3 regions of the Enterococcus mundtii genome follow, and region 3 is predicted to be linked to each of the others. Evidence: predicted binding sites of a transcription regulator. Region 3 holds the regulator's gene; each other region holds the start of a gene.

Region 1 (10,520 bases), 1.5 Mb from region 3:
CTAAATATCAAACCAAATAGTAAGGCAGCAATGGTGGTGCCGATCAATTGTTCTTCTGACTTGCCCCCCATGATCTTAGATAATATTGGCATCATGCCCCACCCTAATGCTGGGATCAATGCTAAAAATAAATGGTGTATCGCCATAATTTCTCCTCTTTCAATTTCACAACTAAAGAAAGACACAAGTAGTCAACTTGCTGTTCCTAAAACCCGCTAAACGGTGTTCCAGAAGCAACGCCTTGAGAACCAACTTGTGCCTCAATGTATTTTTTATTTTGTTAATAAATAAGTGGCTAAACCATAGCCGTTGATCGATTTTGTCTCTGTCACTTCTTCTTCCAAGGCATTGATACGTGTGTACTTAAATCCTGCAAAAAGCTTCTCTGGCTCAAGGTAACGTTTTTCTGAAGTGCCATTGAATAATCGAATCACTACACCATCTGAATAATAAGCGTTATGGATCGCACTGACAGCTAATCCTTCTGCTAAATCTAACGAAATTTGCGTATACGTACGTTCACTCAAAGAAAGTGGTTGGATTCTACTTTGGATCTTATTGTCGATTCGATAAACGAAATAATTCAAATCTTGCAATTGATACGAAATCGACGGTTGTTCTTTTTCTGCTTTCCATGTCACTAACGTGTTTTCTGAAATATCAGTTGGTGCCATGCGCATAGAAAAGTCAAAATCGATCCGTTGATTTTCCATTTGAGCAAGCGGTGTGTCCATCATGATATGCCCTTTTTTCGTCGTATCTCCTGAAGCTCGTCCTGGACGATACATCAAATCTGGTTTCCCTAACGAATCCGTTGTGGCTAATACGGTGACATATAAGGAGTCATTGATATATTCGTATTCCTTACTTTGTTCGGTATAAAACACTAATGCCTCTTCGGAACTATACGCGATCACTTGTTTTTCAAAAGGTTCGATATTTACTGGCATTTCAGAATATTTTTGTTCCCAATCGTTCATCGACTGGTTTGTTTTTTCCAAGTAACCAAATTGGATCGCAGAAACGACCTTTTCAATCGATTGATTCAACTTTGTTTTGATGCGAATACGGTGATTTAACACAGAATTTCTAAAAGAAAGACTGCCTTGGACCTCTCCCTGTTCCGTTAACTTCAATGTCAGCTGGTAAGCGAAGATTTTCGTTGTTTGACCGGCGATACGTTCTGCCAATGTATAAGGAAGCGCCAGTTTCCCTTCCAAGATCAAGGTTTCTTCGTCGCCTTTACATGAATCAAACGGCAAAGAGAATGGGTGATCATTAGGTATCGGAGAATAATCGTAAGTGTCTCCGGCATTACTATCATCCACGATCGTCAAGAAGTCTTTGATCGTATGATGACCATCTGAAAAGGCAAGTTGTCCCTCTTCAAAAGTCAAAGAATAGTTACCTTTTGAGATCATCATGCGTGGGGTCATGTCAGGTAGACCAGCCGTAGTCTGTTTGACGAAATCGAAGACTTGATAGCCTAACCCAGCAAATGAACAATCAACAGCTACTAGTAAAATATAGTATCCTGGCTCTTCGATAAAACGATTGCCGGCTGGGGTTTCTTCCATGATATTTTGACGACTAGGTACATAATCCATCGAGATGACAACAGAATCATGGCCCAATACTTCGATTTGATTGACTTTTGAGATGAGTTTTACCACTTTTTTTCCTTTGAAAGGTGTAACTGAAGTATTCAAAATCAAGAATTGTTGATCCGTCAGCTGTAGTCCTTCAGAAATTCTTTTCAATACTAAGTTTTCGATACTATCACAGATTTCTGATACTTCTTTCAAACGATGAGCGATGTCTTGCGAGACACTATCTGACACACAGCCGGCTAGACTGTCATGTGCTTGGCACTCAAATAATTTTTTCCATGCCTTCATGACTAACCGATTGCTCAAAACGATGCCTAGCTCCTTCGCAATCACGACCATTGGTTCGATTTCTAATGTCAGTTTATTTTCTAATCTGAAAATCTCACGTTTCAAATCCATCCGGACAGAACCAATCGTTTTGTGTACGCGAGCAAAAACAGGTGCACGAAATTCTCCTTGGTACTCTTCCAGATCTTTTTGACGAACCAAGTCCATGAACGCTTGATACGTGCTTGTTTGATAGTTATATTTACCGATTTGATTGATTTTATTGATTTTCTCTTCTAAAGATGAGATGATGCCTAATTGATCGTTTCCTGTTGGAATCAAGATGTCTGTTTCATCTGCGTAGCTCTTGATAAAATCGATGCCTTTATCTAATCGGCCTTCCACATAACTCTTCGTTGGTTCTAGTTGTTGTTGCGCACCATAACCTTGAGGAAAGTTCACCGCATACAATTCATTCTCTCCACTTAGACTTTTCCATTTGAAATATGGCGATTGGACATGTTCACCTAAGTCGATCCCACGCCAAAAAATAATATTGTCAAACCCCGCCTCGTTTAAAATCGTCGGCATTTGTGCATTGAATCCAAATGTATCTGGAAGATAACCAATAGGTAGATACTTCCCATATTTTTTACTTTCAAAAACTCCTACCATTGCATTTCTTAAAATAGATTCCCCTGAGGCAAAAAACGCATCCGTTTGTGTGAACCAAGGGCCAATAAATAATTGACCCTTCGCAACTAATTCTTTGATCTCTGGTAATTTTTCTGGATATAGTTCCAAGTAATCATCTAAGATCGAAAGCTGTCCATCTAATACAAAAGTAGCATTAGGCTGTCTTTTCAGCTCTTCCAAAACATCTGTAAATAACTGATCACTTAAAACGATGCAATCCATGGAAGTAAAGTACCATTCTCTATCCCAATGTGTATGATTTACAATGTGTATATTTGTCATAGTTACGCTTCCCATTGCTCTTCCCAAGCAGCTTCGTCAAATTCTTCTACTGCTGATTCTACTTCTTGTCCAGCATCTTTTGAACGTAGCACGCTAGTTAAGATCGCGATGAACAATGCACCTGTAGCGATCGAAAGTACATAGATCGGCCATTTTTCCACTGTGAACCAGCCATAAAACCCTGAGATTGGTGCTGTGTTCACTGCCCCTAAACCAACTGCCATCGCAGAACCTAAGGCAGAACCAATCATATTGATTGGGATAACTTTTAATGGATTTTCAACGGCAAATGGGATCGCTCCTTCAGAAATACCGACAAGTCCCATGATCACAGCTGATTTTCCAGCTTCTTTTAATTCATTGTTGTATTTATTTTTCGCAAAGATCGTGGCTAATCCTAACCCGATTGGTGGAATGATGATGGCCACTTGTGCTGCAGTATTTGGTGCATAAACATTACTAGTCAATAGTGCCATTGCTGTTGTCACCGCCGCTTTATTGACTGGTCCACCTAAGTCAAAACCAACCATTGCGCCAACGACTGCTGCCATAACGATGGCATTTCCACCACTTAAACCGTTCAACCATGATTCTAACCCAACGTTCAATGCTGCAAATGGCGTACCGATCACATAATTGACTAATAGAACGGTGATCAATGTACCTAAAACTGGTACTAGAAATACTGGTACAACTGATGCCATTGATTTTGGCAATTTGATTTTGTTTTTGATCAACAAGCAAGCATAACCAGCGATCAAACCAGAAACGATTGCGCCTAAAAAGCCTGCATTGATATCTTTCACTAACATCCCGCCAACTAAACCAGGAGCAATCCCTAGTTTATCTGAGATCGAATAGGCAATAAATGCGGAAATCACTGGGAACATCAAACCAAGTGCTGTGCCACCGAAACCATCTAAACTATGCAATAAACGAATGATCGCATTCCCACTCTCGCCATGAGAACCGTCCCAAATATCCACAATTCCGTAAAATGAACCACCCACACGAGAAATGGCCATGATTACTGCTCCGGCGATCACTAACGGTATCATATAAGATATTCCTGTTAAAACATGATTTTTGATTTCACTTGCTATTTTTTTCATTTACTTTCTCCCCCACTGATTAATTGATTAGTCGATCATTCCTAAAGCTTCTTCGATGACTTTTTCGGCATTCTTGATTGGTGCGGCAACTGGCACTTTTAAGATCGTTTTGCCTTTGAAACGCTCTTCATTTCTCACTTTTGTATCTACTGCAAAAATAACGACTTCGCCAATCTTGCAATCTTTTTCAGTCAACTCATTTTCGATACCTGTTGCTCCTTGTGTTTCAACTTTGATCAAATCTCCACGTTTTGCTGCTGCTTTCTTTAGTGCTTGAGCTGCCATATACGTATGAGCGACCCCTGTAGCACAAGCTGTAACTGCGATAATTTTTCTTTTCATCTCTTTTTCCTCTTTTCATTTGTTTATTCGCTTAATAGTTTCGCGATTTGTTGTTTATCTGTCTCAGTTTTTAACTGTGCCGTAATGTCATCATCCATTAATTTCATCGCAATTTCAGATAAGATTCTTAGATGGGTATCCCCTTTTTGTGACTCTGGGATCGCCAATAAAATGACCACAAAAACTGGTTCTTCATCTAACGATTGCCAATCGATTGGTTGTTTCAATCGTGCAAAAACAATTGCTGGCTCACTGACTGCTTCACTTTTCCCATGAGGAATGGCAATATTGTTCCCAATGCCTGTCGTCGAATGTTCTTCTCTTTCTAATACAGACTGGATATAAGCTTCTTTATTGTTGACTAAGCCGTTATTCGTTAAAACTTCCCCTAATTGACGAATCGTTTCTTCTTTGGTTGTACTCTCCATATCTAAAAAAATATGATTAGAAGGTAGTAAAGTTGCAATGCTCATATTAAAATTCCTCTTTCAAATAGTTTTTGATCTCATTTTTTGTTCCTTTTAGCAAATGTTTTTTTTCACCAGATTCGATGATCTCTAGCATGACATCATAGACTTCTTCCAGCTCTTGTGCTGTTTCATCTTTGATACAGATGAAAAATAAATATTTGACTTTCGTTTCTCCCCACATCAATTCATTAGCTAAGCGTAAAAAGACGATCGCCGATTTTTTAACGTATTTAGGGGCCCCGTGTGGTGTTGCAAATTTTCCAAAAGAGGTAAAAGAAAGCTGTTCTCTTTCTAAAGAAGAAGAGATGATTTTTTCTTCTGCGTATCCTTTTTCAATCAATTGTTGTCCAACGAATTGAATCACTTCCTGATAGTCTGAGAATGAATGATCCAAAAAGATCAATTCCTCTTTGATCAAGTCCGCAAAGTGATTCGTTGGCTTGATGGTATTATTTTGAGCATCCTTTAAAAAACGCTCAATTTTTTGACGTTCTGATTTGTTGAGAACCGGTGAAACATTGATCGTTGGTATCGTCTCTAGGTTCAAGTTGACAGTCGATATCACCAGATCTTCATTGATCGATGTCTGCATCAACTCTTGGATTGAAAGTATCCTAGAAATTTCGATCTTCTCATAATTTCTACGAAGTCGGGCAGCCAAGAGTTGTGATGTGCCTTTGCCACTGCTACAAACAAGTAATACACTGACTTTCTTCTGATATTTTTCTTCTTTTTGCTCTTTCATTGCTTGGATATGGACAGCAAGAAAAGCGACTTCATCTTCTGGGACGTTGATCACAAAATCTTGGCTCAAGGCATTAGCTAATTGGATCGCTTCTGTAAACGCCACAGGAAAGTTTTTCTTCACATCTTGTAAAAAAGGATTATGGATCAACAGTCCTTTTTTGATACGCAAGACTGCTTCTTTGATGTGTGTAACTAATCCTAAAATGATACTTTCATTGTAAAGGGTTACATTTTCGTGAATCAATTGTCGAATGCGTTCATCTGTTACTTCTTGCATTTGCTTCGTTTGTTCAAGCAACGTATCACCTTCTAAGTGTAAGAGAATATAACGGACTTCAGAAGAAGGTAATGTCAATGAGAAAGTTTTTTCTAGTTTTAGAATGAATAAATCAAATGGTTTATTTTCTCTGACTTTTCCAAATACTCCTTCACTTTCTAAATAGTTATCCTCTCTTACGCGATCAATCATGATCAACAGATGGAGCAATAATGAATGATAGGTCGTATCATTCAACCTTATTTGTGCATCTTTTAGATATTCCTGCAACATTGTATCAACTAATGTGATATTCTTCATGTCGATGAAATCATTGACAAAAGGAGGAATACCTTGGATCGAGTGTAGATATAGTTGGTTCTTTTTGGTGATTTTCCAATTACTACCCCAAAAATAGTAAATCAGATCAAAGGCTAAGCGTCTTTTTTCTTGCTCTGATAAGTTTAGAAATGAACCTTTACCAGGCAGTCGATCGATGCTAACGTTGAAATGGCGGAAAATCTCATGGACTTGGATCATATCACCTTCTAATGTCGATTTGCTTATAAATAGTGTATCTTGTAGTTCTTGGCGAGTGAAATAGGTCTTTTTTTTCAAGAGTTCAAAACAGAGGAATTGAATACGTTCTTTTTTAGAAGCTGGAACTGTTACCATGTTCGTTGTATCGATCTGATTTAATATTTCGTTTGGATCACCGTTGATCGAGACACCGACTCGTGGTTTTCTAATTAGTTCGATGGTTGTTCCGCTAAATAGCTCATCGATCAATTTTAGTGATTGTGAAACTGTTTTATTCGATAAATTCATGTGTTTTGCTATTTTTGTGACCGTCGTATGTTCGTTCATCAAAATATATTGAATGATTGCTTTTTCCCGTTCCTTGATCATCACACTATCACCTCATCTACATTTTCTATCTTAGCTTGTCTGCCGTTTTATGAAAACACTTACTTTTACCGTTTTGAATACAGTAAATCATAGGTTTAGTCGCTAACTTGACTACGCCATTCATTTTTTAGTTTCTGTTTCTTCAATGAACCAACTAATTGTTTATTAAAGTATAGACGAAAAAAAATACCTGTCAAAGTGCAGACTATCAGTAATAGTCCACTACTTTGACAGGTAATGATTTCCGCTTCTGTCATGTATAATGGTGATACAAGCGCTTCTTATTATTCGTCTTCGGGTAAGTTTTCAGTTGCGAATGCCAAGTGGTGATCAAACAAAGTGATCGTTACTTTCGATTTTGGCATGATCTTGCCAGCTACGATTTCTTTAGCCAACGGCGTTTCAACTTCTTTTGTAATGAATCGTTTCAATGGGCGTGCCCCATATGCAGGCTCATACGCATTTTCTGCAATCCATGTTTTTGCTTCGTCACTGATTTCCAAGATGATTTCTTGATTTTCTAAACGATGTGCCAAATGAGAAACCATCTTGTCAACGATCCCTTTGACATTGTTTAGGCTTAATGGTGTAAATAGAATCGTGTCATCAATACGATTCAAAAATTCTGGTTTGAAATGACCACGAAGGATCGTTCTCACTTGTTCTTCGACTTCTTCTGGAATTGTACCTTCCGCGGTGACACCTTCTAACAATAATTGAGAACCGATATTGCTTGTCATGATCATCACCGTGTTTTTAAAGTCAACAAGACGACCTTTGGAATCCGTCAAACGACCATCGTCTAATACTTGTAATAAAATATTGAAGACATCTGGATGTGCCTTTTCAATTTCATCGAGCAAAACGATCGTATATGGATTTCGTCGCACAGCCTCTGTTAGCTGTCCACCTTCTTCGTAGCCAATGTAACCAGGAGGTGCACCAACTAAACGAGAAACCGCATGTTTTTCCATATATTCACTCATGTCGATCCGCACCATATGCTCTTCAGAATCAAACAAGTTTTCTGCTAAAGCTTTTGCCAGTTCTGTTTTACCGACACCAGTTGGTCCTAAGAATAAGAATGAACCTAATGGTCGGTTTGGATCTTGTAATCCTGCACGAGAACGAATGACCGCATCACTCACTGCGTCTACCGCTTCATCTTGCCCAATGACACGTTTATGAAGTGTTTCATTCAACTTGATTAGTTTTTCTCGTTCACCTTCCACGAGTTTCGTTACTGGAATCCCTGTTAAACGACCTACAACTTGAGCAATCTCATTTTCAGTGACAGATTCTTGTACCATCTTGATGTCACTGTCTTTTGTTTTGGCTTCTAGTTCTGCTAATTCTTTCTCTAATTGTGGAATCGTACCATGACGTAAAACAGCGGCACGCTCAAGATCATAATTGTTTTCTGCGTCTTCTAATTCATGTTTTGCCTTATCGATTTCTGCACGTTTAGAAGATACGGTATTTACTTCTTCTTTTTCAGTTTCCCACTGCATCTTCATCGCATTGGCTTCTTCTCGAAGATCGGCTAGTTCTTCTTGTAAGTTCTTCAAACGTTTTTTACTTGCATCATCAGATTCTTTCTTCAAGGCTGCTTCTTCGATTTCCAACTGCATCAAACGACGAGTCACTTGATCTAATTCCGTTGGCATGGAATTCATTTCTACTCGAATCGTCGCACTTGCTTCATCGATCAAATCAATGGCTTTATCAGGTAAAAAGCGATCTGTGATATAGCGATCGGATAATGTAGCTGCCGCAACCAGAGCATTATCGTGAATATTGACGCTATGGTGAATCTCAAAACGTTCTTTCAACCCCCGCAGAATACTGATCGTATCTTCAACAGTTGGTTCCTTCACTAATACTTTTTGGAAACGTCGCTCTAACGCCTTGTCTTTTTCCATGTATTGGCGGTATTCATCTAAAGTAGTCGCACCGATCAAATGTAGTTCACCACGAGCTAACATCGGTTTAAGCAAGTTACCGGCATCCATACTACCTTCCGTTTTTCCTGCACCGACGATGTTGTGGATCTCATCGATGAACAAGATGATCCGCCCATCGCTTTTCTTCACTTCTTTCAAGACTGCTTTTAAGCGTTCTTCAAACTCTCCACGGAATTTTGCTCCGGCAATCAAGGCACCCATATCTAAAGAAAAAATGGTTTTATCTTTTAAGTTTTCTGGTACATCTTTACGGACGATTCGTTGCGCTAATCCTTCAACGATCGCTGTTTTACCCACACCAGGTTCCCCGATCAACACAGGGTTGTTTTTAGTTTTACGTGACAAGATCCGAATCACATCACGAATTTCTTCATCTCGGCCAATGATCGGGTCCATTTTGCCACTACGGACTTGTTGGACGAGATCGACACCATATTTTTCTAACGCTTTATATTGTTCTTCTTGATTTTTAGAGGTCACACGCTCTCCTCCCCTCATGTCTTCGATATTTTTACGCAATTCTTTTTCATTCAGTCCCTGTTTGGTCAAATAAACCGTCAGTGGATAATTTTTTAATTTCATTAAAGCTAATAGCACGATCTCAGTGGATAAGAATTCATCGCCAAAACTTTCTCTCAATTGATCCGCTTCGTTCAATAAATGAAAAAGATTTTGACTAAGATTTTGTCCATATTGGACATTGCTGCCTGAGACTGTTGGATATTCATCTAACACTCGATCAATCTCTTGTTCAAAGGCATCTGCATCAATGCCTGCATCTGTATATAGATTACGGCCAAAATGATTTGGCTGTAAAAAGATCTTCCATAAATGAACGATGTCTATTTCTTGATGTTTTCTTGTCATCGCTACTTGTTGTGCTTCTGCAATCGCTTCTTGGAGCGTAGTTGTCATTTTTTCACTATTCATATATTTCCCTCCTGTAGTAGAAGTTGTTTGGTCAAAGTCAACTATATCTTTCTCTAGCGTCTATAACATCCGTCTAAAGTCTCGTTTTCTTTAACCTTTACATGATTATTATACTCATTTGGTCAGCTTTGGTCAAAGATTATACTCAGGATTATCAAAAAAATTTGAGACAAAAGTGACAGTAAATGTTGTCTGTCACTCTATACCAAATAAACGGCAAAAAAAAGAAACCTCTATAAAATTAGGGCAACAACCACAGTCATTTACAGAACGATTCCGTGGTTGTTACCCTTCATTCTAGAGGCTGGTTATATTCCGACCTAGAGGTATTTATTTCTGATGATTGCTTAGCACAAACTAGTTGATTCATCAAAATCAAGTCATGAGGATTGATTTTGATGAGTGAGCGCTGAAATAAAGTAGCTGATATTTTTATATGAATCATTTAAACCAATTCCGCCTTTTTTAGGCATTTTTATTATATTGATCTTTTTAGCATAGCGTACAAAGGCAGGATTTTCTTCAGACATCGCAGCTACACTTGGGATTCCTTGTTCACTGAAAACCAAGGCTAATTGGGCCGCCATCATGCCAAAATTAGCATAATGCATCGCGGGACCACAAAGAACAGCATCTGCACCCATTTTTTTAGCAAAACCTATAAATTTTTTGTTTACCTCTTCTTGGTGATCAAGATAATACTGATCACCACAATACAATGTAGCAATGATTTCTGTATCGTGTTCTTGAAAAAGTGGATTTAAGGTACGCCCTGGTCCAAGAGATGTTTTTTTGCCCCCAGGAGGTAGCTGGGCATTTTCATCACTGCCCAAGCCTGCAGTCAAATGATTGAGAATCAAGACTATTTTTTTCATTCCTATGGCCTCTTTTCCTATAAATCATCAAAATCGAATTCATCAAAATCGATTTCTTCT
Region 2 (10,520 bases), 1.1 Mb from region 3:
CAAAGTATCTCTCTAATTTATTTATAAAATATAATCCCTTTTATTGTTCATTTTTTTAAATCTGTTATAATCTTTTTAGTTCAAATTCAATTAGGGGAGCGCTTATGCACTTAAAAGAGAAAGTAAAAAACCTACCTTTATTACCTGGTGTTTACTTGATGAAAAATAGCGATGGAAAAATCATTTATGTGGGTAAAGCTAAAAATTTAAAAAATCGCGTAAGTACGTACTTTCATCAAAATAAACAACACTCGAAAAAAGTCTTGCGCTTGGTTCGTTCGATTGCAGATTTTGAGATCGTTGTCGTTGATACTGAACTAGATGCCTTATTATTAGAGTGTCAATTGATCCAACACTATCGCCCTATCTACAATCGTCGGATGAATTATTTTGACAACTATAACTATTTACATATTCAATCCGATGGTCTTTTTCTCACGAATATTCCTACCGCAAGAACTTACGGACCTTTTCGCCTTTATAAAAAAATGCCTAGTATCCTTCGAATCATCGAAGAAAACTATCAAATGCCTTGGCTTTCTGAAATCAGTCATTTGGCGTTACAAGTCCAACTTCCTGAAATGAAGGCACTGAGCTTTGAACAAAAAAAGAAAGAGATCCAAGGTCTATTGCAAGGAAGAAACAAAAAATTGTTAGGCTATTTAAAAAAACGACAATTGCATTTTATTGAACAGCTTAATTTTGAGAAGGCAGCTATTCTACAACGGGATATCGAATTGATCACGTACTTTACTGGTCGGATACAAGAACAAAAAAAATTTTTACGAACACCGAGAATCACATTGAGCATGCCGTTAGCTAGCGATGAGACCAAGATCAAGCATTTCTTGGTTTCGTACGGTCAAGTGGCTGACACAACGATCACAGCCCCTGGACAAGCACCTCATTTCTATTATGAAAAAGACAATAGGTTGTCACTCAAGCGACAACTGTCTCAAGAAGAAATCGATCCTGTTCAAATCTTGATCAGCTACCAACGTAAACTGACAAAAGACGAACAGGAAACAAAAAAAGAGTCTGGAATCCAACCGATTGGTTGAATCCCAGGCTCTTTTAGCTAGCTCGAAATCTTATTGAATCAAATCATAGATCTCCATCGCAACGATATCGATATTGTCGAATTCGTATTGTTGATGTGTGTCTGTTTCAGTTAGTTCAAATGTTTCTGTCGCTTTATCATAAGTTACGGTGCATTTTTCTACGCCCTCTTTTTCAAAGCGACGAACTTGCAGCTCATTGTCTGCTGATTCGACCATAGCCTCCAGTCGTTTAATGATTGCGACTAATTGTGAATGTGCCATCGGAGGTCCTCCTTTTCTTAGTTCTGTTATATTGTATCAAAAGCATCGTCGACTTGCATTGATTTTCTCCAAAAAAACTAGTTTTTTAGGATTTTTTTTTCGGCTGTCTACCATCTTCCCACCAAAGCTTGATCAATGCTTGCGTTCCATCGTTCTCGAAACCCTTTTCTGCTAACTGTTCATATAGCTTTCGGGCTTCTTTGGTCGCTGGTAAGTCCAACCCTACTTTTTCTGCTTCGGCTAAAGCAATCTTCAAATCTTTGATAAAATGTTTGACAAAAAATCCTGGTGTATAATTCTCTTGTAAAATACGAGGTGCATAATTACTCAATGACCAATTTGCCGCACTACCGCCTGAAAGCGTCGCAATCACTTTTTCTAAGTCTAAGTCAGCTTTCTGTGCATAAACGAGCATCTCTGTCATGCCAGTCATTGTTCCGGCAATCATGATCTGGTTTGCCATTTTTGTGTGTTGTCCTTTTCCAGCTGAACCATGTAACGTAAATGTTGTTCCAAACTCACGAAATAGTGGTAATACTTGCTCGTAGACATTCTCTTTTCCACCCACCATGATCGTTAAGGTGCCATTTTTTGCACCTAGATCGCCTCCTGAGACAGGGGCATCCAAGGCTTCTGCTCCAAGCTCTTGTGCGCTTGTTGCAATTTTTTCAGCAAGTGTTGGCGTACTTGTCGTCAAATCTATGACTGTTTTCCCCTTAACGCCTGCTTGGAAAATGCCTTTCTTACCATAATAGATTTCTTCCACATCTTGAGGATAGCCAACCATTGTAAAGATGACTTGGCTCATCTCAGCTACTTCTTGTGGACTATCTGCCCATACTGCCCCTTCTTCCATAAGTGGCGCAGCTTTTGTTTTCGTACGATTATAAACAGTCAGTTCATGGCCAGCTTTTTGTAAATGACGAACAATCGCGCTTCCCATAACTCCTGTGCCGATAAAACCAATTTTCATCTTTTGCCCTCCTAAACGATAAAATCCTTGTTTCTATGCTAGTATACGCTAGAAACAAGGATTTTTTTAGGATTATTCACTGTTTTTTTATTTTTTGAAAGAATTTAATTTAATTTTAATCCGCTCAATGGATGCTTCTTCTTCTTTTTTACGCATCTCTTCTTTGTAATACACAAGCATATCTTCATAAAATTCGATCATTGATTGACCAAAATGAGTAGCAGAGATCTCGTAAAGTTTCTTTTCAAACACTTCTGGATTTTTTTCAACTTTGCTTTCAATATAATCAATAAGTGCAGGTGCAAAGTCTTCATCTCGTTCAAATGTTCGGCCAAGGGAAGCATGATCAAATAAACGATTCAAATAATCATTTCCTTCAACTACACATGGTGTACCAGCTGCCATTGCTTCTGTATACGTCAATCCTTGTGTTTCCGATGTCGAAGCACACACAAAATAATCAGCCGCCCGATAATAGAATGCGACGTCATTGTTATCGACTTCTCCAGTAAATTGAACCACATCAGCTAAATCCAGCGACGTGATCAGTTCTTTTAGTTGCTCAACATAAGGCCCATTTCCGACTATGATTAGTCGTGCATCTGGATAGTGTTTGATGACTTCTGGAAACCCTTGGATCAACGCTTGGATATTTTTTTCATAAGAGATTCGACTTAAAGATAAAATCATCAAGCCGTTTTCTTTTACTCCTAATGAGGTACGTAATTCATTGATTTGTTCTTGTGTGATTTCTGGACGTTTAAATTTTTCGATATCGATCCCTGTTGGTATCACTCGTAATGGCGCTGTCACTCCATAGCTTCGCAATGTCTCGATCACACGCTCACTTGGGCAAACCACACCTGTCGTATGGTTCACAAATAGACGAGATAAGTATTTGACATGGGATTGTCGAATCACTTTCCCTTTTGCAATATAATGCAGGTAATCTTCATACATCGTGTGATACGTATGAATCGATGGGATTTTTAATTTTTTTGCGACCATCTTGCCAAGAACCCCCGCTCCAAACTCAGTGTGAGTATGGATAAGATCTAACTCTAATTCTTTTGCCACTAAATAGGCGTACCACATTCCTCGTACCACTACTCGACGTTCTTTGAATGATACAAAAGGAACACTTGGCATACGAATCACATCTTTTTCTAACTTGTCTGCATTGGGATCTGTTGTCGTAAATATATATACGTCATGTCCCATTTTTTCGAGTTCTTCTTTTAATGTCTTGATCGATGTAGCTACACCACTTACCTGTGGAAAATAGGTATCGGTAAAAAAGCCGATTTTCATCTTTTTTCGCCTCCAAACTACCTTTATTTTGATTCTTGCATTTGTTCATCTGAAGAATCGGATGCCTTTAGCACTTGTTGATAAACGGATTGAAGTTGTTGACCAATTCTTTTGATACTTCGTTCTTCAGCCGTTTGATAGCCAGATTCAACTAAACTAGGTACTTCATGTTGAATGATTTTTTGAATGAGTTTTGAAAACTCTTCATTGTTTCGCCCCATATAACAATTTTTTTGGTCTTCTAGCCAGCCATCATAGACTGGAATATCACGTACTAACACATTTTGTTTACTTGCTAAAGCTTCCAGTACCACAATACCTTCCGTTTCTTCATAAGAAGGGAAAAAGAACAGATCTGCTCCTGAGTAAGCTCCTTCGATGATTTCTCCTCGAATATAGCCTGGAAAAATGACATTATCGGGATGATCTTCTTTCACGATTTTTCGGATATTACTTGGGATCGAGTACATCGGCACATGACCAAACCAGATGAATGTATATTCTGGTAATTGTTTGGCTATTTCAACAAAATCAATGATTCCTTTTCTTTCAAAGAACAGTCCTACACAAATAATCACTTTTTGATCAGGTGAAAGATTGAAGTACTCCCTGAATTTTTGTTCTTTGACAGGGTCTGGTTGGTATTTTTCCAAATCGATCCCATTGGAAATCGATTGAATAGGTAAATCGATGCCATAACTTTGTAACAATTTTTTTGAATATGGAGTTGGTGTAATCAAGTAATCTGCCTTTTCATACAACCCGACTAAATATTTTTTTACAAATGGTGCTAATTGATTCGAACCGATAAAGGAATTACGAAAATCCTCCTCCGTTGAATGCGCATGATAAATAATTTTTTTACCGTTTCTACGCGCTTTGTTGACCATGTTGTGACTATTGATACCATATGTATTGATGTGCAAAATATCATAGTCTTCTTTACTATCTAAAGTATAGGAGATCCCTACATCTTTAAGCGCACGCTTTTGGTGATCAAGTGCACGACCAATGCCGGACTTAGAAAGTATCTTCTCACTTTCAAAATATAATAATACCTTCATCTACGTTCCCCCTCACTCTTATATTATAACACAGCGTGAAAGCTGTCACTCAACCTTAAGTCCGATTTTTTCCCAACAAACTTGTAAGTTGGAACGGAATTTTATTTATTATTGCAAGAAGACAAAAAAACAGGCACAGCAAAATACTGTGCCTGTTCTGAAAATCAAGCTAGATATTCATTGACAAGTTCTACGACTTCTTCCATTGTATCGCACTCATTTAGGGCACGATCCGCTAGTTCCGCCATTTTGCTTGTATCTAAACGTTTCATCAAGCTACGTGTTTTTAAGATCGATGTTGCACTCATTGAGAACTCATCTAATCCCATACCTACTAGTAAAGGAACAGCCATTTGATCGCCGGCCATTTCTCCACACATACCAGCCCATTTACCTTCAGCATGTGCTGCATCAATGACGTTTTTGATCAAACGTAGAATTGATGGGTTGTATGGTTGGTACAAGTATGAAACACGTTCGTTCATACGGTCAGCTGCCATTGTGTATTGGATCAAGTCGTTTGTTCCTACTGAGAAGAAGTCTACTTCTTTAGCAAATTTATCCGCAATAACGGCTGCAGCTGGAATCTCGATCATGATCCCTACTTGGATCGAATCAGAGACTTCAATGCCTTCATTTACTAATTTTTGTTTTTCTTCTTCAAAGATTGCTTTTGCACCACGGAATTCTTTTAGTGTAGCAACCATTGGGAACATGATACGCAAGTTTCCATGTACAGAGGCACGTAATAACGCACGCATTTGCGTACGGAACATATCGTCCCCTTGTTCTGACAAGCTGATACGTAATGCACGGTATCCTAAGAAAGGATTCATTTCATGCGGCAATTGCAAGTATGGTAATTCTTTATCTCCACCGATATCCATTGTACGAACAACGACAGGTTTTCCTTCCATTCCTTCCAATACTGCTTTGTAAGCAACGTATTGGTCTTCTTCAGTAGGAAAGTCTGGTGAATCCATATAAAGGAATTCAGTACGATAAAGTCCAACTGCTTCACCACCATTGTTGTGTACACCAACTAAATCTTTAGGTGTACCAATGTTGGCTGCTAATTCAAAGTGTTTGCCATCGGCAGTCACTGTCTCAGCATGTTTCAGTTTTTCCCATTCTGCTTTTTGTGCAGCATAATCTGCACCGATTTTTTCAAATTCGGCTTTTTGTTCTGCTGTTGGCTCAATGACTACATCGCCTTCGATCCCATTAACAGCTAACATTACGCCTTCTTTTACCTTCGCAGTGATTTCTTTTGTTCCAACGATTGCTGGAATTTCAAGAGAACGAGCCATGATTGCAGAATGCGATGTACGTCCACCGATATCTGTTACAAAAGCTTTTACGAAGTTACGATCTAATTGAGCAGTGTCACTTGGCGTCAAATCATGCGCCACGACAACAACTTCTTCATTGATCATTGAAGGGTTTGGTAAAGTCACACCTAGAAGATGTGCTAAAATACGTTTTGCAACGTCACGAATATCTGCTGCACGTTCTTGCATGTAAGCATTATCTTCCATTGCTTCGAACATACCGATATACATATCCGTTACTTCTTTAAGAGCTGATTCAGCATTTACACTGTTATCTTTGATGTTTTGTTTGATTTGACCTATCATTTCAGGATCTGAAAGAACCATTAAATGTGCGTCAAATACTTGCGCTTCTGCTTCACCTAAGCTTTGCGCTGCTTTTTCACGAATTTGTTGTAATTCTTCAGTTGATTTTGCTAAAGCATCATCTAAGCGAGCTTCTTCAGCTGAAGTATCCTCAACTGTCGTCTTACTGAATGATAAATCCGGTTGAACTAGCAGGTAAGCTTTTGCAACGGCTACTCCGTCACTAGCGGCGATCCCTTTTAGCATTTCAACCATTATTCAGATAAGCCTTCTTTCTTCATTGTTTCAACGATAGCTGCCATAGCGTCAGCTTCGTCAGCACCTTCAGCAGTGATAGTAACGTCAGAACCTTGACCTACACCTAAAGACATAACGCCCATGATAGATTTTAAGTTTACTGATTTACCTTTATACTCTAAGTTTACATCAGAGTTAAATTTGCTTGCTGTTTGTACTAATAGTGTAGCTGGACGTGCGTGGATCCCAGTTTCTGCTACTACGTGAAATTCTTTCTTTTCCATATTAATCGGTCTCCTTTAAGTGAGTGTTGTTTTTATGTGAGGGTTTTCTTTTTTAGCAATCCATGATAGAACTAATCAGATGAACCCTTTCATCTGTAAAGATTACCATTTTTTTTCCTTAGATACAACAGTTTTCATTTAAATTGAGAGAAAATCCAGTAAACTATTCTGTAGAACTGTTTCATGTGTAGTTACGATTATTCCTGTTTTAATAAATTCCATGTTTTTTTATATCTAATAAACCGTCTCGCCCCTCAGTGATTGTCGAGTGGTTGAACCATTCATGAGATTTTAGCTATATTCCCCTACAGATTCGACGACAACTTGAGACTCGTACCCAAATGTTTTGTCACATTGCCTGAACAAAAGAATCAATTGCTTGCGTCTATTCAAAAAATTAGTATAATAAAATTAAATGGTCAGTAATGGTCAACAAGGCATGACTTTTATAAGGTTTGTTAATCGAGTGTTATTCTTTTACCCAAAGATAGGCGCGATGTAAAATAGACTTAATGACCAATGTTTGAAAGGACGTGAATGTTTTATGCTTTGTCAAAACTGTGGAAAAAATGAAGCAACGATTCACTTGTATGCGACTGTCAATGGCCAACGTACACAACTTGACTATTGTCAGAGCTGTTACCAAAAAATCAAAAATCAGCAAAATGGAGGTCTAACAAGTATGGCCCAAAATGATCCATTTGGCTTTGGGAGTTTGGACGATCTGTTTCGTTCGATGTCTCGTCAAATGCAACAACAAGGAAATTATGAACAAACTCCCCCTACTCAATTTGGTGGGAACAACAACTTCAATGGTGGACAACCACCACAAGGACCCGCTTCAGATGGTCTTTTAGGCGAATACGGTATCAATATCACAGAAGAAGCGCGCCAAGGTGAAATCGATCCAGTCATCGGTCGAGATGATGAAATCAAGCGCGTGATCGAAATCTTGAATCGCCGTACAAAGAACAACCCTGTATTGATCGGGGAACCAGGTGTCGGTAAAACGGCTGTGGTTGAAGGACTCGCTCAAAAAATCGTTGATGGCGATGTTCCACAAAAATTACTAGATAAAGAAGTAATTCGTTTAGATGTTGTTTCACTTGTCCAAGGCACAGGAATCAGAGGACAATTTGAAGAACGGATGCAAAAACTGATTGAAGAAATCAGACAAGCAGAAAATGTCATTTTATTTATAGATGAAGTTCATGAAATCGTTGGGGCTGGTTCAGCTGGTGATGGTAACATGGATGCCGGAAATATATTAAAACCCGCGTTAGCTCGTGGCGAATTACAAATGGTTGGGGCAACAACATTGAATGAATACCGAATCATTGAAAAAGATGCTGCGTTAGAGCGCCGGATGCAACCTGTTCGTGTCGATGAACCTTCTGTAGATGAAACAATCAGTATTTTACAAGGATTGCAAAAGCGCTATGAAGACTACCATCACGTCAAATATACAGATGCTGCGATCGAAGCTGCGGCTAGATTGTCCAATCGTTATATCCAAGATCGCTTTTTACCGGATAAAGCCATTGATTTACTGGATGAAACAGGATCTAAGAAAAACTTGACGATCCAAATCGTTGATCCAAAAATGATCGAAAAGAAATTAGAAGAAGCGGAAGAACAAAAGTTGTTGGCTTCTAAAGAAGAAGATTTCGAAAAAGCAGCTTATTATCGCGATCAAATCAATAAATTGAAAAAAATGCAAGAACGTCAACTTTCAGAAGAAGAAATCCCAGTGATCTCTGAGAAAGACATGGAAAAAATCGTTGAACAGCGTACAGGCATCCCTGTTGGTGAATTAAAAGAAAAAGAACAAACCCAATTGAAAAACTTAGCAGACGACTTGAAAAAACATGTGATTGGGCAAGATAATGCGGTTGATCGGGTAGCCAAAGCCATTCGTCGTAATCGAGTTGGCTTAAGTAAGAAAAACCGTCCAATTGGTTCTTTCTTATTTGTTGGTCCTACTGGTGTTGGTAAGACAGAATTAGCGAAGCAACTAGCCTACGAATTATTTGGATCTGAAGAGTCAATGATTCGTTTCGATATGTCAGAATACATGGAAAAACACAGTGTCGCAAAATTGATTGGTTCTCCTCCAGGCTATGTCGGCTATGAAGAAGCTGGTCAATTGACTGAAAAAGTACGTAGAAATCCGTATAGTTTGGTTTTGCTTGATGAAGTAGAAAAAGCACATCCAGATGTCTTACACATGTTCCTACAAATCTTAGATGATGGACGTTTAACCGATGCGCAAGGTCGTACAGTCAGCTTCAAAGATACAATCATCATCATGACAAGTAATGCAGGAACTGGAAAAGTAGAAGCCAATGTTGGCTTTGGTGCTGCTCGTGAAGGTGTGACTCGTTCTGTCTTGAATCAATTGAATAACTATTTCACACCAGAATTCTTGAATCGTTTTGATGGAATCATCGAGTTCAGTGCTTTATCAAAAGAAAACTTGATGACGATCGTTACTCTCATGCTTGATGATGTCAACCAATTGTTGGCGGCTCAACAATTACATGTGGACGTTCCTACGAATGTCAAAGAAAAGCTGGTTGATCTTGGTTACGATCCAGCAATGGGTGCCCGACCATTACGTCGGACGATCCAAGAACAAATTGAAGACGGCATTGCCGAATTCTATCTTGATCATCCAACGATCTCAGATCTTAAAGCAAAATTAGATAAAGACGACAAAATCGTCATTACGTCTAAACCTGAACGTTTAGTCAAAGAAGCAAACAACGAATCGACAGAGTAATTCCATATTGGAATGGTAGTAAAAATCGAGCGGAGAGTTTGCCACTCTCCGCTTTTGTTTTTATTTTTGGAAAAGAAAGTAACGATTTTTTCTCTTCCATTCAAATTTAAGAAGACAAAATGCTGTTCATTTTACTAAAAAAAAATTATAATTAATGTAAGTTATTTCTTAAATACATAAGAGAGGTGAGCGCCATGAAACTAGTTAATGTAACAAACAGCCATTCACGATTAGTTTTGAATCAGTTGGAAAATACAGATGCACATATGGTCAAGGTGTATACCGCAGGAAATACAACCGTTATTTATACAGAAGCTCCTGAGCACAACGAAATCGTTCTGATGAATGAAAATCGCAATATCCAACCAAAGGAAATTGAAGAAATCCAACACTACTTCTTAAAAAAAATCCATGACGCTGAGTACCATCCTGAAGACATCCAAGTGATCGAGTTACCGGGATTAGTAGAAATCTCTATTCCAAAAAGAAATTTAGATGCACCAATTGCTATGTAGATATAAAAACTAAATCATGAATCAAAAGGGTTTTGTCGACGGCACTTGGCATTCCCTTTTTTTCTTTTTCCTATTTCCAACTTCCCTCCCCTTTACAGGTCGATCCGCTTGGATGATCGAGCGGATTTCTTTGACGATCCGTTCATTTTTTTCCCAGTTCTCAATATCCAACATTTGACATACTCGACGCATTTTTGCTTTTTTTCTTTCAATACGCTGTTTTTTTTCGATTTCTGTTTCCATTTGTTCCCTACTTTCTTTGCTTATTTTATATATACATACGCAAAAATATTCTAATCTATTTTTTTATTTGATTATAATTGATTTTTTCAAAATAACCAAAAAAACGTTAAAATCCAAAACAAACACACGACAATTCACTGAAAACATGAATC
Region 3 (10,520 bases):
TGATTTCTTTTAAAAATTGCAGATACTCTGGGACTTTTTTCATTTTTTCAGGATGAATGATCCCATTGACAGCTATATTTACTTTTTTACCGTACCGATGTGCCAGCGCAACTAATTCGCGTTGTTCTTCTCTTGTAAAAGAAGCTGGTAAGCGTAGACCGAAGCGTTCTTCCCCAAAATATAAGGTATCCACTCCTGCTTCAAGCAATTCTTCTGCTTGTTTCATTGATTCTATAGTAGTTATGATTTCGATCATCATTTCCTCCTCCTACAACTCCATAATAGTAGCACAGCTCTGAAAACTTTCCAATACTTCTTACATTTATTATTGATTGTAACGATACTGTAAAATAATTTCTGTTTTATACAATATGTCCCTATTGATTTAGAAGTAGCTCTTTAGGAAAACAAAAAACCCAAAAAATCAAATGATTTTTGGGTTTCTGGCTTAGCTATTTCTGTTGGAATCTCACTCTGTCATTATACTTTAGTAGTTATTTTCTTAGGTTCACGCACATTTACTGTGATTTTGCCCTTCGAAGCGCCAACAGTGATTTGATCGCCTAAATGGATTTCTCCTCCAAGCAAAGCTTCGCTCAAACGATCTTCTACTTCTTTTTGTAATGCCCTTCTTAGTGGCCGTGCACCATACTCTGGATCAAAACCGACTTTTCCAATCACATCAACTGCTGCTGGTGTGATTTTCACTAAGATATCTTGTTCTTTCAATCGTTTGACGATCGATTGACTCATGATTTGAACAATCGCATGGACTTCATCTTTTGTTAATGAATGGAAAACGACTGTCTCATCGATACGGTTCAAGAATTCAGGGCGGAAAGCTTTCTTCAGCTCTTCAAGTATCCGTTTTTGCATCGCTTGATGATCTTTAGTAATATCTTGGACGTTGAATCCAACATTTTTTTCCTCACGGATTTGAGTAGCGCCAATATTAGAAGTCATGATCATGATCGTATTTCTAAAGTCTACTTTTCTTCCTTTAGCATCTGTTAAATGACCATCATCTAACACTTGTAATAATAAATTGAAGACATCTGGATGAGCTTTTTCCACTTCATCTAGCAAGATAACTGAGTAAGGTTTTTGACGAATTTTTTCTGTCAATTGTCCACCTTCATCATAACCCACATAGCCTGGAGGCGAACCGATCAAACGACTCGTACTATACTTCTCCATGAATTCAGACATGTCGACACGAATCAATGCGTCCTCTTCACCAAACATCACTTCTGACAATGCTTTCGCAAGTTCTGTTTTTCCGACTCCTGTTGGACCTAAAAACATGAAGGAACCAATCGGGCGATTTGGATCTTTTAAGCCACTACGCGCCCGTCTGATCGCACGAGAAACAGCTTTGACCGCTTCATCTTGTCCTACAACACGTTCGTGAAGTAGTGCTTCTAGTTCCAGTAATCGTTGACTTTCTTTCTTTTCTAACTGTTGCAATGGTACACCTGTCCACTCCGAAACAACAGTAGCTACATCTTCTTCAGTCACCCGATCCGCAAAGCCATTTTGATGTTTTGCTTCAATCGCTAAACGTTTTTCTAGTTTTTTCATTAAGCTTTTTTCTTGTCTACGTAAATGCGCAGCTGTTTCAAAATCTTGTTTTTGAATCGCCTGTTCTTTTTCTTTATTCACTTGATCGATCTCTTGTTTCAGTATCGTCGTTTCTGACAAATCGTCCGCTTGTTCCAATCGAACTTTCGCTGCTGATTCATCAATCAAGTCGATCGCTTTATCTGGTAACTGTCTGGAAGTGATATATCGAACAGAAAGATTGACTGCCGCTCGTACTGCTTCATCGGTGATCTCCACATGATGATGTTCCTCATAGCGTGAACGTAAACCACGTAAGATTTCTTCCGCTTCATCTGCTGTCGGCTCATCTACTTGGATACGTGCAAAGCGTCGTTCCAATGCCGAGTCTTTTTCAATGTATTTTTGGTATTCGTCTAATGTTGTCGCGCCAATCGTTTGTAATTCTCCACGTGCTAACGCTGGTTTCAAAATATTCGATGCATCGATGGCACCTTCTGCACCACCAGCACCAATCAATGTGTGTAATTCATCAATAAAGAGAATAACTTGACCATCATGATAAATTTCATCAATGACTTTTTTCATTCGATCTTCAAATTCTCCCCGATACTTCGTCCCAGCGACTAACGCCCCCATGTCTAACATCATCAAACGTTTTGCTTTCATTTCTTCAGGTACTTCACCTAAAATGATTTTTTGAGCCAATCCTTCTGCAATCGCAGTTTTACCGACACCGGGTTCTCCAACTAAAACAGGATTGTTTTTTGTTCGGCGACTAAGTATCTGGATCAACCGTTTGACTTCTCTTGAACGACCTACGACTGGATCTAACCTGTTTTCTTTTGCTAACTTAGTTAAGTCTCTAGCTAAAGAATCTAACGTAGGAGTACCTTGTGTCATTGCTCGCTTTTCTTGTGGATTGCGACGGCGAATACCACCGGTACTACTTTCCGTACCCATCGTACGCTTCAATGACTGACGAACTTTGCTCAAACTAATCCCCAAGTTGATCATGATACGAGTAGCCATGATACTCTCATCTTTTAATAGACTAAGTAAAATATGCTCAGTTCCTACCTTTTGTGTACCCATTTTATTCACTTCACTATTTGCCAAAGCAAAAATTTGTTTCATTCGAGGAGAATAAGGGAGAAATACACCTTTTGCATAAGTTTTCACTGTACCATAACCGACTAAATGCTCGATTTCTTCATAAATATCTTTTTCATTCAATTTCATATCTCGTAATACTTTCCCAGCAATCCCGTTGGGTTCGATCACTAAAGCCAATAATATATGTTCTGAACTTACCGCTTGATGTTTGAAGCGTTTTGCTTCTTCTTGGGCAATTTCTAACACACGTTGTGCTCTTTCTGTAAATATTTCTGCCATTTAAATTTCACTCCCCATCTTCATAGCTTAATCGTTCTAAAAAGGCTCGTAGAATTCGAGCACGTGTATAATCTTCTGTCTCATTGATGTTCAACGTATTTTTAGCAATCGCACTCAACATCAAGTTTCCTTCTTTTTTGGTAATGATTTGGTCTTCATATAGTTTCTGAATAATGGCGTAGGCATTTTTTTCATTAATCGTTTCGCCAAATAGCAAGTTGATTCGTTCAAGCATTTGTTTTTTATCCGACATTCTCACTTTTGCAATGCGGATATACCCACCACCACCACGTTTACTCTCAACCAGATAGCCGCGTTGAATCGTAAATCGTGTATTGATCACATAATTGATTTGTGAAGGAACGCAGTTAAATAGATCTGCCAATTCAATCCTTCGAAGCTCGATCATCTCGTTTTTTTCCAGGATCTTTTTTATATATGATTCAATTAGATCCGAAGTATTTTGTTGTGCCATCCCACTCATTCCTTTGACTAATATTGACCTTAATTATAGCGAATTTATAGGTAGAATGAAAGGAGAACGCTTGTTAGATATTTGATTCGAAGAATAACGATAAAAGACCATTTATTTATGTAAATAAAAAAAACTAGGAATTCAATGAAGTCCCAGTTTTTCCAACGCGCCCAAGAGGAGTCGAACCCCTAACCTTTTGATCCGTAGTCAAACACTCTATCCAATTGAGCTATGGGCGCATATTCAATTAATTAAAAATAATCATACAATAGAACGTATGACTTTGCAACAAATAAAAAAATCGGGAAGACAGGATTCGAACCTGCGACCCCTTGGTCCCAAACCAAGTGCTCTACCAAGCTGAGCTACTTCCCGAAAAAATAAAAAGACTACGCGCCCAAGAGGAGTCGAACCCCTAACCTTTTGATCCGTAGTCAAACACTCTATCCAATTGAGCTATGGGCGCATATTTGTAATGCCGAGGACCGGAATCGAACCGGTACGGTGATCACTCACCGCAGGATTTTAAGTCCTGTGCGTCTGCCAGTTCCGCCACCCCGGCGCGTAGTACATTGGCAAAGCGGAAAACGGGGTTCGAACCCGCGACCCCCACCTTGGCAAGGTGGTGCTCTACCACTGAGCTATTTCCGCGTATTTACGATGCCGGCTAAAGGACTTGAACCCTCGACCCTCTGATTACAAATCAGATGCTCTACCAACTGAGCTAAGCCGGCGTAAAAAAATAGAATAAATCATATGATGCGGGTGAAGGGACTTGAACCCCCACGCCGTAAGGCGCTAGATCCTAAATCTAGTGCGTCTGCCAATTCCGCCACACCCGCAAAAATATGAGCCGTACAGGGCTCGAACCTGTGACCCTCTGATTAAAAGTCAGATGCTCTACCAACTGAGCTAACGGCTCATATGGAGGTTAACGGGATCGAACCGCTGACCCTCTGCTTGTAAGGCAGATGCTCTCCCAGCTGAGCTAAACCTCCAAAGATAACAAAGCGTGGCGGCGTCCTACTCTCACAAGGGGCAACCCCTCACTACAATCGGCGCTAAGAAGCTTAACTTCTGTGTTCGGCATGGTTACAGGTGTATCCTTCTCGCCATCGCCACCACACTTGGTGTTATCTATATTGAGTAAATCTTGTTCACTCAAAACTGGATTTGAAGTATCAGTAAGAAACTCTCCGAGTTTTTCATTTTATTTTGGTTAAGTCCTCGATCGATTAGTATCAGTCCGCTCCATACATCACTGTACTTCCACTCCTGACCTATCTACCTGATCATCTCTCAGGGATCTTACTTTCTTAAAGAAATGGGAAATCTCATCTTGAGGTGGGCTTCACACTTAGATGCTTTCAGCGTTTATCCCTTCCCTACATAGCTACCCAGCAATGCCCTTGGCAGAACAACTGGTACACCAGCGGTAAGTCCATCCCGGTCCTCTCGTACTAAGGACAGCTCCTCTCAAATTTCCAACGCCCGCGACGGATAGGGACCGAACTGTCTCACGACGTTCTGAACCCAGCTCGCGTGCCGCTTTAATGGGCGAACAGCCCAACCCTTGGGACCGACTACAGCCCCAGGATGCGACGAGCCGACATCGAGGTGCCAAACCTCCCCGTCGATGTGGACTCTTGGGGGAGATAAGCCTGTTATCCCCAGGGTAGCTTTTATCCGTTGAGCGATGGCCCTTCCATGCGGAACCACCGGATCACTAAGCCCGACTTTCGTCCCTGCTCGACTTGTAGGTCTCGCAGTCAAGCTCCCTTCTGCCTTTACACTCTTCGAATGATTTCCAACCATTCTGAGGGAACCTTTGGGCGCCTCCGTTACTCTTTAGGAGGCGACCGCCCCAGTCAAACTGCCCATCTGACACTGTCTCCCACCACGATAAGTGGTGCGGGTTAGAGTGGCCATAACGCAGGGGTAGTATCCCACCAGCGCCTCCATCGAAACTAGCGTTCCGATTTCTACGGCTCCTACCTATCCTGTACATGCGGTACAGACACTCAATATCAAACTACAGTAAAGCTCCATGGGGTCTTTCCGTCCTGTCGCGGGTAACCTGCATCTTCACAGGTACTAAAATTTCACCGAGTCTCTCGTTGAGACAGTGCCCAAATCGTTACGCCTTTCGTGCGGGTCGGAACTTACCCGACAAGGAATTTCGCTACCTTAGGACCGTTATAGTTACGGCCGCCGTTTACTGGGGCTTCAATTCGTACCTTCGCTTACGCTAAGCACTCCTCTTAACCTTCCAGCACCGGGCAGGCGTCAGCCCCTATACTTCATCTTACGATTTTGCAGAGACCTGTGTTTTTGATAAACAGTCGCTTGGGCCTATTCACTGCGGCTGATCTGACGATCAGCACCCCTTCTCCCGAAGTTACGGGGTCATTTTGCCGAGTTCCTTAACGAGAGTTCTCTCGCTCACCTTAGGATTCTCTCCTCGACTACCTGTGTCGGTTTGCGGTACGGGTCGTTGTTTTCTCACTAGAAGCTTTTCTCGGCAGTGTGACGTCAGGAACTTCGGTACTATTATTTCCCTCCCCATCACAGCTTGTCCTTAAAGTTAGAAGCATTTGACTCCTATCAAGACTTACTGCTTGGACAGACATTTCCGATCGTCTGCATTCCTTAGCCTCCTGCGTCCCTCCATTGCTCAAACAAAAACAACGAGTACAGGAATATCAACCTGTTGTCCATCGCCTACGCCTGTCGGCCTCGGCTTAGGTCCCGACTAACCCTGGGCGGACGAGCCTTCCCCAGGAAACCTTAGTCATTCGGTGGACAGGATTCTCACCTGTCTTTCGCTACTCATACCGGCATTCTCACTTCTAAGCGCTCCAGCAGTCCTCACGATCTACCTTCAACGCCCTTAGAACGCTCTCCTACCAATACACCTAAAGGTGTACTCCACAGCTTCGGTAATATGTTTAGCCCCGGTACATTTTCGGCGCAGGGTCACTCGACTAGTGAGCTATTACGCACTCTTTAAATGGTGGCTGCTTCTAAGCCAACATCCTAGTTGTCTGTGCAACCCCACATCCTTTTCCACTTAACATATATTTTGGGACCTTAGCTGGTGGTCTGGGCTGTTTCCCTTTCGACTATGGATCTTATCACTCACAGTCTGACTCCCGGATATGAATGAATGGCATTCGGAGTTTATCTGAATTCGGTAACCCGAGATGGGCCCCTAGTCCAAACAGTGCTCTACCTCCATCATTCTCAATTCCGAGGCTAGCCCTAAAGCTATTTCGGAGAGAACCAGCTATCTCCAAGTTCGTTTGGAATTTCTCCGCTACCCACACCTCATCCCCGCACTTTTCAACGTACGTGGGTTCGGTCCTCCAGTGCGTTTTACCGCACCTTCAACCTGGACATGGGTAGATCACATGGTTTCGGGTCTACGACTACATACTCAAACGCCCTATTCAGACTCGCTTTCGCTGCGGCTCCGTCTCTTCAACTTAACCTCGCATGCAATCGTAACTCGCCGGTTCATTCTACAAAAGGCACGCCATCACCCATTAACGGGCTTTGACTTGTTGTAGGCACACGGTTTCAGGTTCTATTTCACTCCCCTTCCGGGGTGCTTTTCACCTTTCCCTCACGGTACTGGTTCACTATCGGTCACTAGGGAGTATTTAGCCTTGGGAGATGGTCCTCCCGGATTCCGACGGAATTCCTCGTGTTCCGCCGTACTCAGGATCCTCCTAGGTGCCTTCCAAATTTCATCTACGGGGCTTTCACCCTCTTTGACTGACTTTTCCAAGTCATTCGACTATCTGAAAGAACTACCATATCGGAGTCCTACAACCCCAATGAGCAAGCTCATTGGTTTGGGCTTTTCCCGTTTCGCTCGCCGCTACTCAGGGAATCGAATTTTCTTTCTCTTCCTGCAGGTACTTAGATGTTTCAGTTCTCTGCGTCTACCTCGTATACGCTATGTATTCACGTATACGTAACATCCTATAAAAGATGCTGAGTTCCCCCATTCGGAAATCTCTGGATCATAGCTTACGTACAGCTCCCCAAAGCATATCGGTGTTAGTCCCGTCCTTCATCGGCTCCTAGTGCCAAGGCATCCACCGTGCGCCCTTATTCACTTAACCTTATCAACCTTGCGGTTGGGTTTTGATCTTTCTTCTAGCGATAGAAGTCCAATCAAGAAAAATAAGCAATTGAACTTATTAAAAAACTCATTCAACGCGGTGTTCTCGGTTTGTATTACTTACATTTTTACTTCAATATCCAGTTTTCAATGAACAAGTATATAACAACATACGTTGTTAATGGAGCCTAGCGGGATCGAACCGCTGACCTCCTGCGTGCAAAGCAGGCGCTCTCCCAGCTGAGCTAAGGCCCCGGGTTACATTTTGAGTAGACCTCTCAAAACTGAACAAAGTATCGACAAACGTGTGTAGTCTCCGTAATATTCCTTAGAAAGGAGGTGATCCAGCCGCACCTTCCGATACGGCTACCTTGTTACGACTTCACCCCAATCATCTATCCCACCTTAGGCGGCTGGCTCCAAAAAGGTTACCTCACCGACTTCGGGTGTTACAAACTCTCGTGGTGTGACGGGCGGTGTGTACAAGGCCCGGGAACGTATTCACCGCGGCGTGCTGATCCGCGATTACTAGCGATTCCGGCTTCATGTAGGCGAGTTGCAGCCTACAATCCGAACTGAGAGAAGCTTTAAGAGATTAGCTTAGCCTCGCGACTTCGCGACTCGTTGTACTTCCCATTGTAGCACGTGTGTAGCCCAGGTCATAAGGGGCATGATGATTTGACGTCATCCCCACCTTCCTCCGGTTTGTCACCGGCAGTCTTGCTAGAGTGCCCAACTAAATGATGGCAACTAACAATAAGGGTTGCGCTCGTTGCGGGACTTAACCCAACATCTCACGACACGAGCTGACGACAACCATGCACCACCTGTCACTTTGCCCCCGAAGGGGAAGCTCTATCTCTAGAGTGGTCAAAGGATGTCAAGACCTGGTAAGGTTCTTCGCGTTGCTTCGAATTAAACCACATGCTCCACCGCTTGTGCGGGCCCCCGTCAATTCCTTTGAGTTTCAACCTTGCGGTCGTACTCCCCAGGCGGAGTGCTTAATGCGTTAGCTGCAGCACTGAAGGGCGGAAACCCTCCAACACTTAGCACTCATCGTTTACGGCGTGGACTACCAGGGTATCTAATCCTGTTTGCTCCCCACGCTTTCGAGCCTCAGCGTCAGTTACAGACCAGAGAGCCGCCTTCGCCACTGGTGTTCCTCCATATATCTACGCATTTCACCGCTACACATGGAATTCCACTCTCCTCTTCTGCACTCAAGTCTCCCAGTTTCCAATGACCCTCCCCGGTTGAGCCGGGGGCTTTCACATCAGACTTAAGAAACCGCCTGCGCTCGCTTTACGCCCAATAAATCCGGACAACGCTTGCCACCTACGTATTACCGCGGCTGCTGGCACGTAGTTAGCCGTGGCTTTCTGGTTAGATACCGTCAAGGGGTGAACAGTTACTCTCACCCTTGTTCTTCTCTAACAACAGAGTTTTACGATCCGAAAACCTTCTTCACTCACGCGGCGTTGCTCGGTCAGACTTTCGTCCATTGCCGAAGATTCCCTACTGCTGCCTCCCGTAGGAGTTTGGGCCGTGTCTCAGTCCCAATGTGGCCGATCACCCTCTCAGGTCGGCTATGCATCGTGGCCTTGGTGAGCCGTTACCTCACCAACTAGCTAATGCACCGCGGGTCCATCCATCAGCGGCACCGTAAAGCGCCTTTCAAAACGAAACCATGCGGTTTCGATTGTTATACGGTATTAGCACCTGTTTCCAAGTGTTATCCCCTTCTGATGGGCAGGTTACCCACGTGTTACTCACCCGTTCGCCACTCCTCTTTTCCCGGTGGAGCAAGCTCCGGTGGGAAAAGAAGCGTTCGACTTGCATGTATTAGGCACGCCGCCAGCGTTCGTCCTGAGCCAGGATCAAACTCTCATAAATAAAAGTTAGAACAATCTTTCGATTGTTAAGCTCAATTGTTTGCTAGCATATTGCTTGCTTGTTAAAAATGTTTGTTGTCTTGAATTGAATCAAGACGCCCTACACATTTGGTTTGTCTTACTTTGTTCAGTTTTCAAAGGTCTACGTGATAAGTGAAACACAACTGTCTCGACTTATCGTTTGTGATTGCCGTAGCAACTTTTATATCTTAGCAAACTCTCAAATGATTGTCAACTATTTTTTAAAAGTTTTTCGAACTCTTTTTTCACGAGGTCGTTTTAGCAACTCACTTATAATAACTTGTTGTTTGTTATTTGTCAATCACTTTTTTTATCTTTTTCTTTGCGAAACTAACTTCAATCAGTGAATCACCCAAAAGCAACTTCGTTATCTTATCATGTGTCAACAAACATGTCAATCACTAATTTTAAGAATCGATTTGTTTGTTTTCCGTTCTTTCGAACAAATAATAATATACCAACATCAATTTTGAAAGTCAACTAAAAAAAGGCTGATTTATCAACATTTTTAAGAGAGTCGATCATTAAAAACAGGAAGCACAAAATCATTCGTTTTTTACGTGTTTTTTCTCCTATTTAAACTAGTTTCACTATGATAATGTTCATCTTTTCATTTGTTTGATCAAATTTCTTTTTTCTTACTATTATTGTGTAAGTGTTCTCAATTTATTACTTCGTTTAAATGATGTTTCTCCTTGATTTAAATCACTTTCTATTTTTGACTCCTCTTTTATCTTAGATTTCCCCCCTTCTCCCCCCTCTTCTTCTAAAATTTTCCTTAACAAAGCGCTGCTTTTATCTATTTATCTTTTTTTTTGCTAAAATATTAAGAGTAAACACATTAATCGATGGAGGATCTATTTATGAAAATATTAATCGCAGATGACGACAAGGAAATTGTTGAATTACTTAGTATCTACGTACACAATGAAGGCTACGAAGCAGTAAAAGCCTATGATGGAAAAGAAGCATTATCAAAAGTACGAACAATCCCTGATATTGAATTACTTATTCTAGACATCATGATGCCTGAAATGGATGGCATGCA

What was found. The regulator CtsR, encoded in region 3, represses protease genes until heat stress. The targets are predictions, from matches to a motif close to TTGGTCAAAAAAGGTCAAANA.
Region 1: clpB (ATP-dependent chaperone ClpB) is a predicted target of CtsR. The motif match lies at 9,704-9,724, and genes of this name have one in related genera.
Region 2: EM4838_RS03890 (ATP-dependent Clp protease ATP-binding subunit) is a predicted target of CtsR. The motif match lies at 7,244-7,264, and genes of this name have one in related genera.

Annotation. Positions count from the first base shown of each region.
Region 1 covers NZ_CP018061.1:1,512,815-1,523,334, forward strand. Annotated here, with positions in the region: gene EM4838_RS07250 (GRP family sugar transporter) at 1-146, opposite strand, end outside; gene EM4838_RS07255 (glycoside hydrolase family 38 N-terminal domain-containing protein) at 273-2,855, opposite strand; gene EM4838_RS07260 (PTS fructose transporter subunit IIC) at 2,858-3,967, opposite strand; gene EM4838_RS07265 (PTS fructose transporter subunit IIB) at 3,995-4,309, opposite strand; gene EM4838_RS07270 (PTS sugar transporter subunit IIA) at 4,333-4,782, opposite strand; gene EM4838_RS07275 (BglG family transcription antiterminator) at 4,784-6,691, opposite strand; gene clpB (ATP-dependent chaperone ClpB) at 6,976-9,585, opposite strand; gene EM4838_RS07285 (GrdB-related putative oxidoreductase) at 9,966-10,460, opposite strand; gene celB (PTS cellobiose transporter subunit IIC) at 10,478-10,520, opposite strand, start outside.
Region 2 covers NZ_CP018061.1:802,168-812,687, reverse strand. Annotated here, with positions in the region: gene EM4838_RS03925 (GIY-YIG nuclease family protein) at 105-1,061, shown strand; gene EM4838_RS03920 (YkuJ family protein) at 1,092-1,322, opposite strand; gene EM4838_RS03915 (NAD(P)-dependent oxidoreductase) at 1,408-2,295, opposite strand; gene EM4838_RS03910 (glycosyltransferase family 4 protein) at 2,383-3,606, opposite strand; gene EM4838_RS03905 (LTA glycolipid anchor biosynthesis glycosyltransferase, IagA/BgsA family) at 3,630-4,670, opposite strand; gene ptsP (phosphoenolpyruvate--protein phosphotransferase) at 4,835-6,562, opposite strand; gene EM4838_RS03895 (phosphocarrier protein HPr) at 6,562-6,828, opposite strand; gene EM4838_RS03890 (ATP-dependent Clp protease ATP-binding subunit) at 7,373-9,610, shown strand; gene EM4838_RS03885 (DUF1827 family protein) at 9,805-10,125, shown strand; gene EM4838_RS03880 (flagellar motor switch protein) at 10,147-10,368, opposite strand.
Region 3 covers NZ_CP018061.1:3,032,424-3,042,943, forward strand. Annotated here, with positions in the region: gene EM4838_RS14045 (peptidase U32 family protein) at 1-256, opposite strand, end outside; gene EM4838_RS14050 (ATP-dependent Clp protease ATP-binding subunit) at 481-2,955, opposite strand; gene EM4838_RS14055 (CtsR family transcriptional regulator) at 2,963-3,430, opposite strand; tRNA gene EM4838_RS14060 (tRNA-Arg) at 3,596-3,669, opposite strand; tRNA gene EM4838_RS14065 (tRNA-Pro) at 3,732-3,805, opposite strand; tRNA gene EM4838_RS14070 (tRNA-Arg) at 3,823-3,896, opposite strand; tRNA gene EM4838_RS14075 (tRNA-Leu) at 3,907-3,992, opposite strand; tRNA gene EM4838_RS14080 (tRNA-Gly) at 4,010-4,081, opposite strand; tRNA gene EM4838_RS14085 (tRNA-Thr) at 4,092-4,164, opposite strand; tRNA gene EM4838_RS14090 (tRNA-Leu) at 4,191-4,272, opposite strand; tRNA gene EM4838_RS14095 (tRNA-Lys) at 4,280-4,352, opposite strand; tRNA gene EM4838_RS14100 (tRNA-Val) at 4,356-4,428, opposite strand; rRNA gene rrf (5S ribosomal RNA) at 4,441-4,556, opposite strand; rRNA gene EM4838_RS14110 (23S ribosomal RNA) at 4,646-7,560, opposite strand; tRNA gene EM4838_RS14115 (tRNA-Ala) at 7,742-7,814, opposite strand; rRNA gene EM4838_RS14120 (16S ribosomal RNA) at 7,892-9,452, opposite strand; gene croR (response regulator transcription factor CroR) at 10,336-10,520, shown strand, end outside.